Persicobacter psychrovividus: one gene and its partner. The protein of the gene in region 2 binds, or shares a complex with, the protein of the main gene of each other region. Links are inferred from orthologs where the notes say so. Each region holds a gene or a part of one and is shown on either strand. Other genes may lie near its edges. The genes, in order: trxA and trxB.

Region 1 (6,309 bases), 1.9 Mb from region 2 along the record:
ATTCTAAGAAAATGTTCCCTTGTTCAGCATTGTTGGATGGCGAGTATGGTCTTTCTGACCTTTGTATCGGTGTTCCGGTAATTATCGGTAAAAACGGTATCGAGCAAATCGTAGAGGTTGCTTTGAATGAAGACGAAAAAGCAAAATTGACTGCTTCAGCGGAAGGCGTGAAGAAAACCAATGGTCTTTTGACACAGGAAGCTTAATTTTAGCTTAAAAAAATAAATTGATAAAGCTCACCCATTGTGGTGGGCTTTTTTACTTTTGCAGCATGAAGAAGATTGTTTTAGCCTTAGGAATGCTTTGTGCTCAGCAGGCATTTGCGCAGGATCTGAACCATATGCAGTGGTTCAATGAACCTGCTCAGTGGAGCATCAAAAATCAGGAGTTGAAAATGCAGGTTACTCCGCAGTCAGATTATTGGGTAAAAACCCATTATGGCTTTACCGTTGACGATGGCCCATTTTTATATACCCTTCGGGGAGGAGAGTTTGAAACTTCGGTAAAGATTGAGGGGGCTTATAAATCCCGCTATGACCAAATGGGCTTGATGTTGCGGGTAGATGAAAAGCACTGGATTAAAACGGGCATTGAATACGTTGATGGGGTTTATCATTTCAGTGTAGTGACCACCAATGGTGTCAGCAGCTGGGGAGTAACCGCCCTCAAGGAAAAACCAGATGCCATTTGGATTAAAGCAACGCGTCGCCGAGATGGGGTGGAAATTTTCTATTCTACGGACGGTAAAAACTATGCCATGGCTGGCCTCTCCTATTTGCCCGAGCAGGTGCCTGTTAAGGTTGGAATGATGGCCGCAAGCCCTGATGGTGATGGATTTGAGGCAACTTTCAAGGATTTCAAGGTGAAGCATCTCGCAGATGAGCGCCGGCTGGAATGGCTGAAGGATCATCAGTAGGATGTTTTTTTAACCACAGATTTCCATTTCGTAGGGGGCTGTCGCGCAACTTGATTGTAGTTTATATCATCAAATAATATTTCGTTTTGGTAGGGTCAGACCCGTGTATCTGACCGAAACAATCATTATAACGTTAGTTTCGGGCGAACACGTGGGATCGCCCGCACCAAATAGAATAAAGTTTTGTAGGGCAATTTTAAATTACGGTTATGCAATAGCCCCTGATAGGTCTTATGATTTGCTATCACGAGAGGGACTCTCGCGATAGGGTAGGTTTATGCAAAATAAAAAATCATGGTAATCCTGTAAATCAAGGTAATCATGGTCTAAAACACCAACCCAATTTATCTGCGGATCGAAAATCAGGACACAAAAAAAACCACGCCCAAAAGCGTGGTTTCAGTGTTTTATATCGACGGTAGCTTACAGCTGAGCGTCCAATTTAGCCGCTAAAGCTGTTTTGGCTGCAACACCAACTTGCTTGTCTACAACTTCGCCATTTTTGAATACCAACAAAGTTGGGATAGAACGAATACCGAATTGTCCTGGAGTAGATGGGTTAGCATCAACATCCATTTTACCGATTACTGCTTTACCTTCGTACTCACCCGCCAATTCCTCAACTACTGGCCCAATCATTTTACATGGTCCACACCATTCAGCCCAAAAGTCAACCAATACTGGCGTGTCGCTGTTGATGATTTCTTGGAAGTTTGCGTCGGTAATTTCAATAGCTTTACCCATAGTAGTAAAATTAATTTTTTATGTATTAGATTTTAAATGCTTTAGATAATCAAATGTACGCTGAACACGCCCAAAGGGATTGTCAGCTAACAGGCATTTACGTGTTTTGTAGTCATAAATCAGACCAAGCTCAAAAGCCTGCCTTTCTGTCAGTTATAGATGACATTAGGCCTTACAAACCACGCAGGCGGTTAATTGTAATTTGATACCCCAAATATTGTCATTCTAAATTACAAAATAAATTTTATTTTATACTCTTTGCTAATGAGTCTATAAGGCTTTTCAATCAGAGATTTTTTTAAGCCTCAGCAAGCTGCTTTTCAACTGCTGAATTCCCTATCTTTGTTTTTGAAAAAGTTTTTTCGGGGGTAATTCACTCTTTTACAGGGTTTTGTTGTTGTTCTTTTGAGCGGGAGATTTTTTTTCAAATCTTCATGCAACCATTTGCCCCCTGCGATCATCATGTAGGTGAACATCCTGAAATTTATGCTATATCATTTACCCCATGTTTTTACGTTTTAAGCCAAAATCTAAAGAGGATCGCCTCTTGGAGGGCTGCCGAAAGGGCGACCCTCAGCAGCAGCGATTGCTCTATGAGCAAGTGGCCCCGCAGATGCTGTCGGTTTGCCGACGCTATGTGGCGGATGCTCAGGAGGCGGAAAGCGTCATGGTACAGGGGTTTCTGAAGGTGTTCGAGTGTATTGATTCTTTTAGTGGTGAAGGGAAGCTGCAGGCATGGATTCGCAAAATTATGGTGAACGAATGCCTGATGTACCTGAGAAAGGAAAAGCGAGCGGTGCTTTTTGTGGAGGTGGAAGAAGCATCCCATGAAGCCCCTTTGCAAGCAGACAGTGACCTGCAAGCGGATGAACTGATGATGCTTATTGAGCAGTTGCCTACAGGTTACCGAACGGTTTTTAACCTGTATGCCATAGAGGGCTTTAGTCATCAGGAAATCGCTGACCAACTTGAGATCAGTATCAATACCTCAAAGTCACAGCTGAGCCGTGCACGACAACTGCTTCAGCAACAAATAAAAGCATTGGAAAAAATTGAAATAAAGGGAAATGGAAATTTTTGATCAAGAATTCAAGGATAAATTATCCCAGCACGAAACCCCACCTTCTGCTGAGGCATGGAGCCAAATTGCTATGGGGCTTCAGCAAAAGTCTTCCTCGAGAAGGGGCATGCCTTACTGGCGGGTGGCAGCAAGTTTATTGCTGTTGCTGAGTTTTGTTGGCGGGGGCTATTATTTATCATTAAGAACGGTGCTGCGGCAGGTGCCGATGCTGAGCCAGCAGGTGGAGGACACCAAGGTGGAGCAGAAGCACCAGCTGATTAAGCCTGATGTTTCAGCCTTGGCGACCAACATTTCGAAGGCAGAAACCACCACGCCGAGCCGTGGAGCCACGGAAATTGCGGCAGCAGTGCCAAAGAAGGCACACAAGCGACCGCAACACAGGGCACCGAAAATAGCGAAAGCAAGGCCAACGCCCGTGAAGGAACGGGCTGTGGTAAAGGCCCTTCCTGTTCAGACCCTCGCGATGGCTGCGCCTGAACCTGTAAAAATTGAAATGCATACTGAAGTGGCATTGGAAGAGGTGGAAAAAGTGATTGCGGCACCTGCGGCAGCGTCAGACGAGTCACTTTTGGCGATGGAGGAAAGCTTGCCCGATCAGCGGAGTGGTGTAGCGGTGACGATCACCTATATTCCTTCCGAAGAAAAACCGATCGACAAAGTGAAAGGCTTTTTGGAAAAGAAGTGGAACCAACGTCAGGACGGCGAGCAATTTATCGCCAAACAATTTTCAAAACTTAGAAGAAGATAACAACCTTATAATTCATACTCATGGACAATCAATATCGCAAAATCGTATTTTGCCTCATTTGCTGTGTTTATTTTTCGGTGCAGGCCCTGGCCTCAGGCACCTCACCAGTAACCGACACCCTCAAGGTGGAAACCAATAAAGGGGCGAAAATCTTGATCATCGCCAATGATAAAGAGGCCTTGAAAGAGCTGAAAGTACTTGACGTCAATCAGATTCTGCAAGATATGGACGTGGCGGCAGACTCGGTCAAAAAGGAGAAACTGGTGATTAAAAAGACTGATGACACTTATCTGAGGGCTGAAAATACCCTTGAGCCTTTCGATGCACCGCTTGAAGATCATTCCGATGAGGCTTTCAGAAAGCGCGGGAAGAAATATCAGAAACAGCCTGTGAAAGAGAAGAAACGGTTGATTATCCATTACGGAAAGGATTCTGAGATGAACAAGGATCTTGAGGCCCAAGGAGCGATGCGCTTTGATAATGACGAAGGCATGGGCATTTATTGGGGCGAGAAATACAAGATGGAGATTAATAAAAAGTACCGTGATAAGCCCGCCAAACGTCGCTCTTATGGCTATGGCCTGATAGATTTCGGCGGAAACAACTGGCTGGAAGATGGCAAGACGGTCAGTGGAAATCAACCTTATAACGTAAGACCGTGGGGGTCGTGGTATGTGGGGCTTGGAGGAGGTTATATGCTGATGCTTGGCAACCATTTTGGGTTTGATTTTTCCACCAGCATTTCATGGTATAACTTCAAGTTTCAGGATGCTACTGTTCGGTTGGTCAAAGGGCCTGACGAGCTGGAATTTGTTCATGAAACGGCGCCAAATATCAGTTCTATCAAATCTAAACTGACGGTGCCTTACATTAACGCTTCGTTTATTCCGACTTTTAAAATTGGTCCTCGCTATCGTGGGTTAAGTATTGGTGCAGGGGTTTATGGCGGTTACCGAATAGGGGCGCACACCAAAGTAAAGCAAAAAGTGGACGGCTCTACCAATAAGCCGAAAAGTCATAAGGATTTTTATCTTGAAAACCTGCGCTACGGTCTCCGTGCGCAGTTGGGTTGGGAAGACAGCCAGTTCTTTGTGGCTTACGACCTGAACCCGATCTTTCAGAAAGATCATGCACCTGAGCTGAATGCTTTCACCATAGGGGTAACTTTCCAGATCAGATAAACGAATTGTTGTTATTCTTAGCATAGCGCCACAGCCCTCCATGATCGTCTGATCTTCTATCCGAAGTTTAGGCAGATGACTACTGAATTCGCTCCAAACAGAACGGATTGGTGTAAAAATTAATCGTGGGGACAAAACTATTGTGTAAATATTGAGCGTTGTGGCTTTAGTGACTGAAGGATTCTTACGATTGCTGAAATAATTTATCCTTAAAGAAGCCATGTTCCTTGCATGGCTTTTTTACTTTTGAGAGAAACAAGCCGCTTCGTTATTTATGTTCGATTTCCGATTACAAGTTTTTGAAATGGTGGTTAGGCTGAAAAGCTTTACCGCGGCAGCACATGCCCTTTTTGTGAGTCAGCCTGCAATTTCCAAACATATTAAAGCCCTGGAGGAACATTGGGGCATACCGTTATTTATCCGTCGTGGGAATGAGATACAGCTGACTGCGGCTGGCGAGCGGCTGCATGAGCATGTGATGGGCATTATGCAAAAGTATGCGCAAATGGATTTTGCCATGCAGGAGTTTAAAGGATCGTATAGCGGAACACTTCGGATAGCGGCCAGTACCACCATTGCACAATATATTTTGCCAAAATACCTTTCTGAATTTAAGGCGCAGCATCCTGAAATAATTATTCACCTTGAAAGTGGCAATACAACGGAGGTGGAAAACCTGGTCAGGCAAAATCAGGTGGATTTTGGGCTGTCTGAGGGAGATACTTTTCACCACGGACTGAAATATGATGACCTGTGGCAGGACGACCTGCTGATGGTCTGCAGAAAAGGGAGCCAATGGAAAAAACAATGGGAGGCCAAAGGGCTTGAGGCATTGCCGAAAATGCCTTTTGTATTCAGGGAAACAGGCTCTGGTACGTTGGTTGTTATTGAGCATTATCTGCAAAATAAGGGCGTGCGGTTGAATCAGATGAACATTCAAATGATGTTGGGCAGTACAGAGGCCATCAAGTCTTATTTACGCCATACAGATGTTTGCGCATTTTTACCGCAGTGTGCTATTGAAGATGAGTTGCTGCATCGGTTGGAAATAATAGACGCCAAACAATGGCATATCAAACGCCCGCTTTTTTTGGTACAACATGGGCAACAGGCACTCTCGGATTTAGGCGGACTCTTCCTTCGCTTTTTAAAGTCATAACCTGTGGTTATTTTGAATAAAGATTTAGCATAACTTTTATTCATGCCTTTTTTCTTCTTTTGTAATGTCGCTTCGACACAGGAATCAAAAGAAGAATACATGAACACATTAACAATAGCGGCTAAGCCTGATCAGAAAAAAATCCTTTGGTGGGTGGTCGGCTTGTTTTGCCTTTCACCCATCTGCAGCCCTTTTATCGCACTGATTCTCGGCATGCTGCTGTCTAATTTTGTCAGTACCTCTTATCAGGCCAAATCGCATAAATGGACTAAAATACTGCTTAATACCGCAATTGTAGGTATGGGCTTTGGGATGTCGTTCAAAGAAGCCATGGCTATTGGAGGGGAAGGATTTGGCATAACAGCCATTACCATCAGCGTAACACTCGTGCTTGGTTTAATCTTTACAAAGGTTTTTAAACTCGAAAAAGAAGCAGGTTTATTGATTGCCTGTGGAACGGCCATTTGTGGAGGTAGCGCC
Region 2 (9,768 bases):
ACTGATAGGCTACACCCGTAGATTTAACCATCTGCGGAATGACCGACGGCGCCGGAATGGCATCAGCGATGGTCGTCAATCGCTCGGTCTGTGTTTTGGCAACTTTCACCTTGCCCGCTTTTTCTTTTTCTGCGGATTCACAGGAAAAGGCAAGGATAGCGCCTATGAAGAAGGCGAGAATAATAGGCTTACTAAAAATATTCATAGGTCTTTGAATTAATTGGAGTAGTCGATTTTCGATTAAAAATGGACCAAAACTATTGAGGATCGAAAATGTACATGGCACGAATCTTGTCCTTTTCTAAACCGAAGGCGATACCTTCGTTATAATAAAAAATATTGGACAAATTGCTGTGCAATGCTGACGGGCCCGCAGTTCCCTTCTTAAAGTGCTGATCAAGCACCGATGCATCCTCAAAGAAGCGTACTCCATTGTCGGTCTCAATATCTTCACACAGAATTTTGTTGTAATCAGGAAAGCTACTTAATTGAATCATGACGACTTTATCATCCTTCATGAAAATTTTCTCCACAGGCAATGTCATGATAAAAACATAGTCCAGACAATAATCAAAATCAATCTTGGTTTCTGGTAAGGATTTTGGATTCGACTGTACCGAGGCGGTAAGATAATCATCATAACTGATGCGCTTCCCCTCAAAGCCCAAAATCCAGGTCACATCATCAATGGTCATCCCCAGGGTTAACTCCCCAACTCCTTTTCCAGGTCGTAAGGTTTGCCCGAGGCTGATCGAAGTTGCTCCTATCAGCAGCAGGAAGAACATAGTAAAGAATCTCATACACTTCATTAGGTTAATATAAGGTTGTATTTCGGAGTAAATATAATTAAAAATTAAATGCTTTATGCTTTTCTCCTATACAATGACGGTTATTTCATGTTTTTAAACAAAAAAAATAAGTGTTTATCCAAATTCTATTTATTTGATAAGCACATTGAACGATAATCAAACCCTCATCGCTTGATCTTATTCGTTATCAGCGAATTTTCGCTATTAACAAAAAAGACATTTCATTTTATAAGAATTAAAAAGATTACAAAAAAAGACGCAAAGAGTGAAAAACTTGAAATAAACCTCAAAAACGGCCTAAAAAGCCTTAAAACATGATAAAGATTTGGTTTAATGCTAACATCGGTCATGTTTAAATAAAAAAAAAGCTTTCACATTTGTATTGTAATCAACAGCGAAAAAAACACAAAAACCCTAACCCTCCGCTGAAAAATTTACGTTTTACTATTATATGGCACTTTTAAAACCAAAAGAAATCGCTAAAGTATTCAGCGATTCAGCTTACGAAAAAAATGGACACTCAACAGGGCGTTTGTTTTTATTATCAATTATTGGAGGCGCATTCATCGCATTAGGGTTTATGCTTGCAATCCAAATTGCTGGCGGATCCCCAAGTTTGGATCCAGGAATGAAAAGTTTCATCCTTGGTTGTACCTTCCCAGTAGGATTCATCATGTGTATGATTGGTGGCGGAGAAATCTTCACCAGTGCATGTGCAGCAATGCCGATTCCGTTTTTCCGAAAACAAACCAGCTTCCTTCCGGTGTTAAGAGTATGGGGATTGGTTTATGCAGGAAACATTGTCGGCGGAGTCTTGGTCGCTTGGTTCTTTACTAAAGAAATCGGATTCTTCCATGGTGCAGCACTTACTTATATGTTTCATATTGCGGAACACAAAGTAGGAACACTACCAAGTCAGGCAAATGAAGCACACCTTTGGGTAACATTTGTAAAAGCCGTTGGCGCAAACTGGATGGTTTGTATGGCTGCCTGGATGGCTTACTCTGCAAAGGATACTTTCAGCAAGATCTTTTGTATTTGGCTTCCAGTGATGACATTTGTCACCTTTGGGTTTGAACACTGCGTTGCAAATATGTATATTATACCTGCAGCGATTTTCTGTGGCGCTCCAATCACTTGGGGACAGTTCATCGGAAATAACCTGATTGTAGCAACATTAGGCAACATTGTCGGCGGATTTGTATTTGTGGGATTAGCCTACTGGTACATTTACCTGAAAAATGTTGATCAAAACGAAAACAAGTCAGACTCTGTAGTTACTGAAACTGGAGAGCTGCTTAACAAATAATTTAAAAATACCTTTTAAATATAAATTCCTTAGAAATGGCAGAAGTTAAAAAACTCGGCTTTAAAGAAGGTGCTTGGTCTACTACAATTGATCCAAAAAGCTTCGTAGAATTGAATATCACTCCTTATGAAGGAGATGCCTCATTCCTTGCTGGTCCAACAGAAGCAACCAAAAAACTTTGGGAAGCTTGTGCAGCAGGTATGAAAGAAGAGCGTGCGAATGACGGATGTCGTGACATCGATACGCATACAATCTCTTCTACTACAAGCCACAAAGCTGGGTACATTATTGAGGGTGAAGAGCAAATCGTAGGTCTTCAGACTGACGAATTGCTAAAGCGCGCGATGAAGCCTTACGGTGGATACCGCGTGGTTGAAAACGCTGTTAAAGAGCGTGGAATGACTGTTGATCCTCAGGTAACTGAGATCTTTAAATATGTTACTGATCACAACCAAGCGGTATTTAACGCTTATGACAAAGAGATCCGTACATTCCGTTCTAAGGGTGTATTGACTGGTTTGCCAGATAACTACGCACGTGGTCGTATAATTGGTGACTACCGTCGTTTGGCTTTATATGGTACTACTGCTTTGATTGCAGCTAAAACAGCTGATTTCAACGCTATTGAAGTATCTGGAGAGGATATCGCTCACCAAGTGCGTCTTCGCCAAGAAGTTACAATGCAAATCAATGCATTGAAAGACATCGAGGTATTGGCTGGATTCTACGGTTTCGACGTATCTGCTCCTGCAACTACTGCAAAAGAAGCTACTCAGTGGGTATACTTCGCTTACTTGGCAGCCATCAAAGAACAAGATGGTGCTGCAATGTCTTTGGGTAACGTTTCTTCTTTCTTGGACATCTTCTTCGAGAAAGATTTGGCTGACGGTACTTTGGATGAGTCAGGTGCACAAGAGATCGTTGACCACTTCGTAATGAAATTGCGTATGGTTCGTCACTTGCGTCCAGGTGCTTACGATGAGATCTTCGGTGGTGACCCAACATGGGTAACTGAGTCTATTGGTGGTCAATTCAACGACGGCCGTACTAAAGTAACAAAATCTTCATTCCGTTTCTTGCAGACATTGTACAACTTGGGACCATCTCCTGAGCCAAACTTGACTGTACTTTGGTCTGAAGCATTGCCTCAAGGTTTCAAAGAATTCTGTGCTCAGGTATCTATCGATACTTCATCTGTACAGTACGAAAATGATGACTTGATGCGTCCAAACCGCGGATCTGATGATTACGGTATCGCTTGTTGTGTATCTCAACAAACTATCGGTAAGCGTATCCAGTTCTTTGGTGCACGTACTAACCTTCCTAAGACATTGTTGTTGGCTATCAACGGCGGTCGTGAAGAAAAAGACGGTGTAACTTGTATCGAAGGTATCGAGCCATTGACTTCTGACGTATTGAACTACGACGAAGTAATGGATCGTTTCAAGAAAGCGATGGACGAAGTTGCTCGTGTATATGTGAAGTCGATGAACATCATCCACTACACTCACGATCACTACTACTACGAAAAAGCACAATTTGCATTCTTGGACACTGAGCCAGGTATCGATATGGCTTACGGTGCTGCTGGTATTTCTATCATCGCCGATTCATTGTCTGCGATTAAAAATGCTAAAGTAACTGCTGTTCGTAACGAGCAAGGTTTGGCTGTTGATTTCAAAACTGAAGGTGAATATCCTGAGTTCGGTAACGATATCGAATCTGTAGATACAATCGCTAAAGAGATCACACACTACTTCTTCGAGCAATTGAAGAAACATAAAACTTACCGTAACGCGGTTCCAACAATGTCATTGTTGACCATTACTTCAAACGTAATGTACGGTAAGAAAACGGGTGCTACTCCTGATGGCCGTAAAGCTGGTGAAGCTTTCGCTCCAGGTGCTAACCCAATGCACGGACGTGACAAAACAGGTGCTGTTGCTTCATTGAACTCTGTAGCTAAATTGGACTACAATGATGCTCAAGACGGTATCTCTAACACATTCTCTATTGTTCCTAAAGCTTTGGGTGCTGATCGTAAGGATCAAATCGTAAACTTGGTGAACATGATGGACGGTTACTTCAACGGTGAAACTGAAGCTGAAATGGCTCACCACTTGAACGTAAACGTATTGAACCGTGAAACTTTGATGGACGCTTACGAAAACCCAGAAGAATATCCTCAATTGACTATTCGTGTTTCTGGTTACGCTGTAAACTTCGTTCGTTTGTCTAAAGCACACCAATTAGAAGTTATCGCTCGTACTTTCCACGAGAACATGTAATACACTTCTTTTAATTAGCTTCGGTTAATTTGAAGATTTGCAAATTATTAAAGGCGCTCTTTTCTTCGAGCGCCTTTTTTTTGATATTTAGCATCAATTACCAATAAAACACAAACAACATGCTTCCAGAACAAGACGCCTCCCACCTCAACGTAGAAAGTCATGAATTACGTATTCATTCCATTGAATCTTTTGGAACGCATGACGGGCCAGGTATTCGATTGGTCATTTTTGCACAAGGCTGCCAGTTCCGTTGCCTATACTGCCAAAACCCTGACACGATCGATGTAAAAGGAGGTAAGTTCATTGAACTAAAAGAAATTATCCGACGTGCTAAAAACATGAAGTCATACTTCAGGGGCATCGGAGGGGTAACAATCTCAGGAGGTGAGCCATTACTACAAAGGTCTCGAATCCTTGAATTATTTAAGCTGTTGCACGAAGAAGGGATTAACACCTGCCTCGACACCAACGGCCGTGTTTTAGATCAACACACCAAAGAATTACTGGAAGAGACGGATACCGTTATGCTCGACGTGAAGCACTTTGACAATGAGTGGCACAAAAAATTAACGGGAGCATCCAACCTCACCACCCTGAAACTCGCAGAATATCGAGAAGAAACAGGAAAAACACTCTGGCTAAGATACGTATTGGTCCCAGGCTGGTCAGATCAACCAGAGCATATTGAGGCGCTTGGTCAGCACTTCAAAGACTATAAAAGCATTGAAAAAATTGAGCTTATTCCTTACCACAAATTAGGCGTAAACAAGTGGGAAGTAATGGGATGGAAATATGAATTGGAGGGCGTAGAGCCCCCTACCGAAGCAGAAACTCAACAAGCTGCTGATATTCTAAGAAAGTACTTCAAGGAAGTTAAAGTGAAATAAATATAATTTAGGGACGGTCAATTTATGGCCGTCCTTTTATTTTGTGTTTCTGTTAAAATATATAACTTAGCGAAGAATTATTTATTAAGTGATTCGCCCAACCATTTCGACAAAAATCACTTAATAAAAATACAAACCGAATAATAGTAACAAGATGAAAAAACGCCTACCCATTTTAGCCTATATTCTCCTAAGCCTAATTCCTTTTGCATTAAAGGCACAGGAGCTCACCCCCACCGCCTCCGAAAGTGTGATCCAAATAACTTTCCACAATCTAAAAGATCAGCCTTACAGTGGCGCTATTAAACTGGAGCATCTTCACACCCATGAGGTATACAGCATGCAAGCAGATGCCCGAGGCGTGGTAATCGGAAAGGTACCCACAGGAGGCCATTATTGGATTAGCACCGAGCTGTCCAACAAAATTGAAAAGGTCAGCCTTCCAAAAAAAGAAAATCAACGGTACTTTACCGCTATTCAGCTTCCGTTTTACAATGACGGCCAACTGATGCCAACCAGCAACAGTGCGGTGCTCAAAATGACGGTCTTTGATGAAGCCAACAATAAAATCAGTCACCAACCCGTATTTCTGAAAGAGCAGAACTCAGGAAAAAGCCGAAAAATGGAAACCAACCAGGAAGGGGTGATTAACACGCTAATTCCTAAAGGACACGCTTTTGATGTACTGACAGCCAACAAGAAAAAAATAGGTGTCGTGGATAGCCGAAAGCTTGAAATGATACAATTATCCGTAAGAGGATACTAAAAAAAAGAGCGACAATCTACCTCAGAAAGTCGCTCTTTTTTTATGTTGATATTTTCAGACTAAGATCAAATCAAGTCAAAAACATCATCCACCCCCATTAATCGAGTGGTGGTAAAACCTTCAGCATATTGCACACCAATATGTTGACCATACTCACGCCCTCGGGCATTGAGGAACTCTACAAAAGCAGGCGTAGAAATAAAGGTTTGGTCTTCGGCATTACCGTCAGCGGTATCGCCCGTGAAAAACTGAGAGGAAAATGCCTTTACTGCCGCCATTTTCACATCCCATACCTCTGAGCAATCCACCACAAAATCAGGAGCAATGTAATTACTCTGAATATACTGATATACAGCCTTGGGGCGCCATGCTTCCTGCGTATGCCCTTCATCAAAAGTTTCTATCTTCTTTAAGCCCGCAAGAAAACAGGACACGGTTGCCAGCTCGCCACCTTTCTGATGATCAGGGTGACGGTCTTCCTTCGCGTTACAAAACACCACTTCAGGCTTGTATTTTCTCAGCATACGGATAACTTCCATCTGATGGGCCTGATCGTTGGTAAAAAAGCCGTCAGCAAATTGAAGGTTCTCCCGAACTGCCAGCCCCATAATCTCCGCTGAAGCGCGGGCCTCACGGTCTCGTATTTCTGCGCTACCCCGCGTACCCAACTCTCCTCTTGTAAAATCAACAATCCCTACGGATTTACCCGCGCGAATGTGTTTTACAATCGTTCCTGAGCAGGAAAGTTCTGCATCGTCAGGATGTGCGGCCAATACTAATATATCCAGTTTCATTATCTAACTCGAATTGTTTTTCCGACTCTAAGTACGCTACTTCGTTTCATTCCGTTGAGTCTGCAAATTTTTGTAACAGAAGTATGGTACCTTCTCGCAATATGACTCAATGTATCACCTCGACGAATCCGATGGTGTACAACCTTACGAACCTCTTTCAGATAGGCAAAGGTTTGAGGGGTCACTTCCATAATCCTGTATTTGAGCTGCAACTGCTGATCAATATCTACCACTGTCATGGGGTCTATGGGCATTCCTCTATACCTGATCTCAAAATGCAAATGAGAACCCGATGAACGCCCTGTGCTTCCACCCAGCCCGATTACCTCGCCAGCCTTTACTTCCTGACCTGGAACAACCAGACGTTTGGAGAGGTGGCCATAAAGGGTCTCTAAGCCATTGGAGTGACGCACCAATACATAATAGCCATATCCGCGGCGATCATATTTTGCCATACGCACCACTCCATCAAAAGCGGATACGATGGTATCACCTGTCTGCACCTTCAAATCGGTACCATAATGCCAACGATAGCGACGCATCCCAAAATTGGAAGTGATGTGCGTTTTCTTAGCTATAGGAGACACATAGGGGTGCCTTTCATCATACAACGGTAACTCCAAAGTATCGCGGAACTTGGTTCCATCGTACTGATACGGGTTTAGATTTACTGTTGACCAGGAAGAAAAGAAGTCCTGACTCTCTAAGAAAAAACATGGAATTTCAACTGATCCGATGTGGGTACGGCATTCCTCGTCGTAATCAAAACGGGAAGGCAAAGGTTTTTGTAATTCAGCAAGTTCGAGAGAATCAAACACGTAGGAGAAATCATCAAGATCCTCCATTTCTTTTTGATAAGCCTCATCTTTCCACGTAGCATTCAGTACAGAATCGGGAATATAGACCGTCTCTACTTTATGCTTCTTTTTGAACTTAAAAAAATCCCAAAAAGAGTGCTTTTGGGATTTTTGAGCCATTGCAGGCATAGCGACTGCAATGGCAAAAATCATGATTAAATAACTTCTTTTCACGCTTATTTTTCTGGTGTAAGTTCCATCTCTTTTTCTGCCAAGAAACGTTCAGCATCCAAGGCTGCCATACATCCACTACCCGCAGCAGTAACTGCCTGACGGTATAGTTTATCCTGTGCATCACCTGCGGCAAATACGCCCTCTACATTCGTTTTGGATGTTCCTGCTTCGGTGATAATGTAACCAGCCTCATCAGTATTAACATAGTTTTTGAAGATATCGGTATTCGGTTTATGACCAATAGCAACAAAAAATCCTGAAACCTCAATTTCAGATTTTTCTTTCGTTACATTATTGATCAATCTAACCCCTGTAACACCTTCTTCATTCCCTAAAACCTCGTCAGTTGAAGAGTTCCAAAGCACTTCAATATTTGGTGTTTTATCTACACGAGCTTGCATAATTTTCGATGCGCGCATTTCATCACGGCGAACAATCAAATAGACTTTGTTGGCCAATTTGGATAAATAGGTCGCTTCTTCAGCAGCAGTATCACCGCCACCAACTACGGCAACATCTTGCCCACGGTAGAAGAATCCATCACAAACAGCACAGGCAGATACCCCACGTCCATTGTATTCATCCTCAGAAGGCAATCCCAGCCATTTCGCCGAAGCACCTGTAGAGATGATGACCGACTTAGCGGTAATCTCATGTGATTCATCAATAACCACTTTATGAGGGTAAGAAGAAAAGTCCACAGATGTAGCAATACCTGTGCGGATATCTGTTCCGAATCGTTGTGCCTGACTCATGAAATCCATCATCATCGTTGGGCCATTGATTCCTTCTGGGTAGCCAGGAAAGTTCTCCACATCATTAGTGATCGTCAATTGACCACCAGGCTGAATTCCCTGATACATTACGGGCTGCAAACCAGCTCTTGAAGCATAAATAGCGGCAGTGTAACCTGCAGGTCCTGATCCGATGATTAAAACATCAATAGATTCTGTAGTCATGTTGATATAATTTAGTTTTTTATTATAAGCATTTCAATGGCTCAAATATCGGAAGAATTCTACAAAAAAAAGGTCTCTATAGAGACCTTTTAACATTGAATATTTTGATATGCTATAAGCGATATTAACCTAAATAAGGTTTAAGTGCTTTGCTTCTCGAAGTATGTCTTAAACGACGAATCGCTTTTTCTTTAATCTGACGCACACGCTCACGTGTCAGGTTGAATTTCTCCCCGATTTCTTCCAAGGTCATGGCTTGCTCGCCATTCAATCCGAAGTAAAGAGAAATAACATCTGCCTCACGTTGCGTAAGTGTAGAAAGTGCTCGTTGTACCTCGCGGCGCAAAGAATCACTGATCAATTCTGAGTCAGGAGTATCTTCTGTATCATTTTCCAATACATCCAACAGGCTGTTTTCTTCCCCTTGAACGAAAGGTGCATCAACAGATACATGACGACCCGAGATTTTCAGTGTATCAACCACCTCAGAGGTATTGACATCCAAAACTTCCGCCAATTCTTCTGGAGAAGGCTCACGCTCGAAACGTTGCTCCAATTCAGAGAATGTTTTAGAAATTTTGTTTAGGGACCCAACACGGTTCAAAGGTAAACGGACGATACGAGACTGCTCTGCCAAAGCTTGCAGAATCGACTGTCTGATCCACCATACTGCGTAGGAGATAAATTTGAAACCACGAGTTTCATCAAAGCGCTGTGCGGCTTTAATCAAACCAAGGTTTCCTTCATTAATCAAATCACCTAAAGACAAGCCTTGATTTTGGTATTGTTTAGCTACCGATACTACGAAACGAAGATTGGCTTTGGTTAATTTCTCCAATGCCATTTGATCTCCTTCACGAATACGCTTAGCTAACGTAACCTCCTCCTCTGGGGTCAATAAGTCTACCTTACCAATTTCCTG

Evidence for each region.
Region 1: the proteins of trxB (region 2) and trxA are in contact, whole or in part, in a crystal structure (PDB 1F6M), measured with the Escherichia coli proteins. The link is inferred for Persicobacter psychrovividus from one-to-one orthologs.

The regions. Positions count from the first base shown.
Region 1 is NZ_AP025292.1:3,024,415-3,030,723, reverse strand. What follows is about bases 1-2,908. They hold trxA (thioredoxin), read right to left. Parts: upstream 1,661-2,908; coding sequence 1,340-1,660; downstream 1-1,339. Other genes in these bases: AABK40_RS13060 (hypothetical protein), read left to right, coding at 2,728-2,908; AABK40_RS13065 (RNA polymerase sigma factor), read left to right, coding at 2,166-2,741; AABK40_RS13075 (DUF1349 domain-containing protein), read left to right, coding at 272-916; AABK40_RS13080 (malate dehydrogenase), read left to right, coding at 1-206. Also shown: more of AABK40_RS13060, read left to right, coding at 2,909-3,489; AABK40_RS13055 (hypothetical protein), read left to right, coding at 3,510-4,670; AABK40_RS13050 (LysR substrate-binding domain-containing protein), read left to right, coding at 4,945-5,829; AABK40_RS13045 (YeiH family protein), read left to right, coding at 5,929-6,309. UniProt on the Escherichia coli protein: Participates in various redox reactions through the reversible oxidation of its active center dithiol to a disulfide and catalyzes dithiol-disulfide exchange reactions.
Region 2 is NZ_AP025292.1:1,138,361-1,148,128, reverse strand. What follows is about bases 6,869-9,768. They hold trxB (thioredoxin-disulfide reductase), read right to left. Parts: upstream 8,847-9,768; coding sequence 7,890-8,846; downstream 6,869-7,889. Other genes in these bases: AABK40_RS05165 (sigma-70 family RNA polymerase sigma factor), read right to left, coding at 8,971-9,768; AABK40_RS05175 (peptidoglycan DD-metalloendopeptidase family protein), read right to left, coding at 6,869-7,866. Outside these bases: AABK40_RS05210 (hypothetical protein), read right to left, coding at 1-205; AABK40_RS05205 (hypothetical protein), read right to left, coding at 258-800; AABK40_RS05200 (formate/nitrite transporter family protein), read left to right, coding at 1,261-2,118; pflB (formate C-acetyltransferase), read left to right, coding at 2,154-4,406; pflA (pyruvate formate-lyase-activating protein), read left to right, coding at 4,526-5,296; AABK40_RS05185 (hypothetical protein), read left to right, coding at 5,451-6,062; bacillithiol biosynthesis deacetylase BshB1, read right to left, coding at 6,128-6,856; more of AABK40_RS05175, read right to left, coding at 6,856-6,868.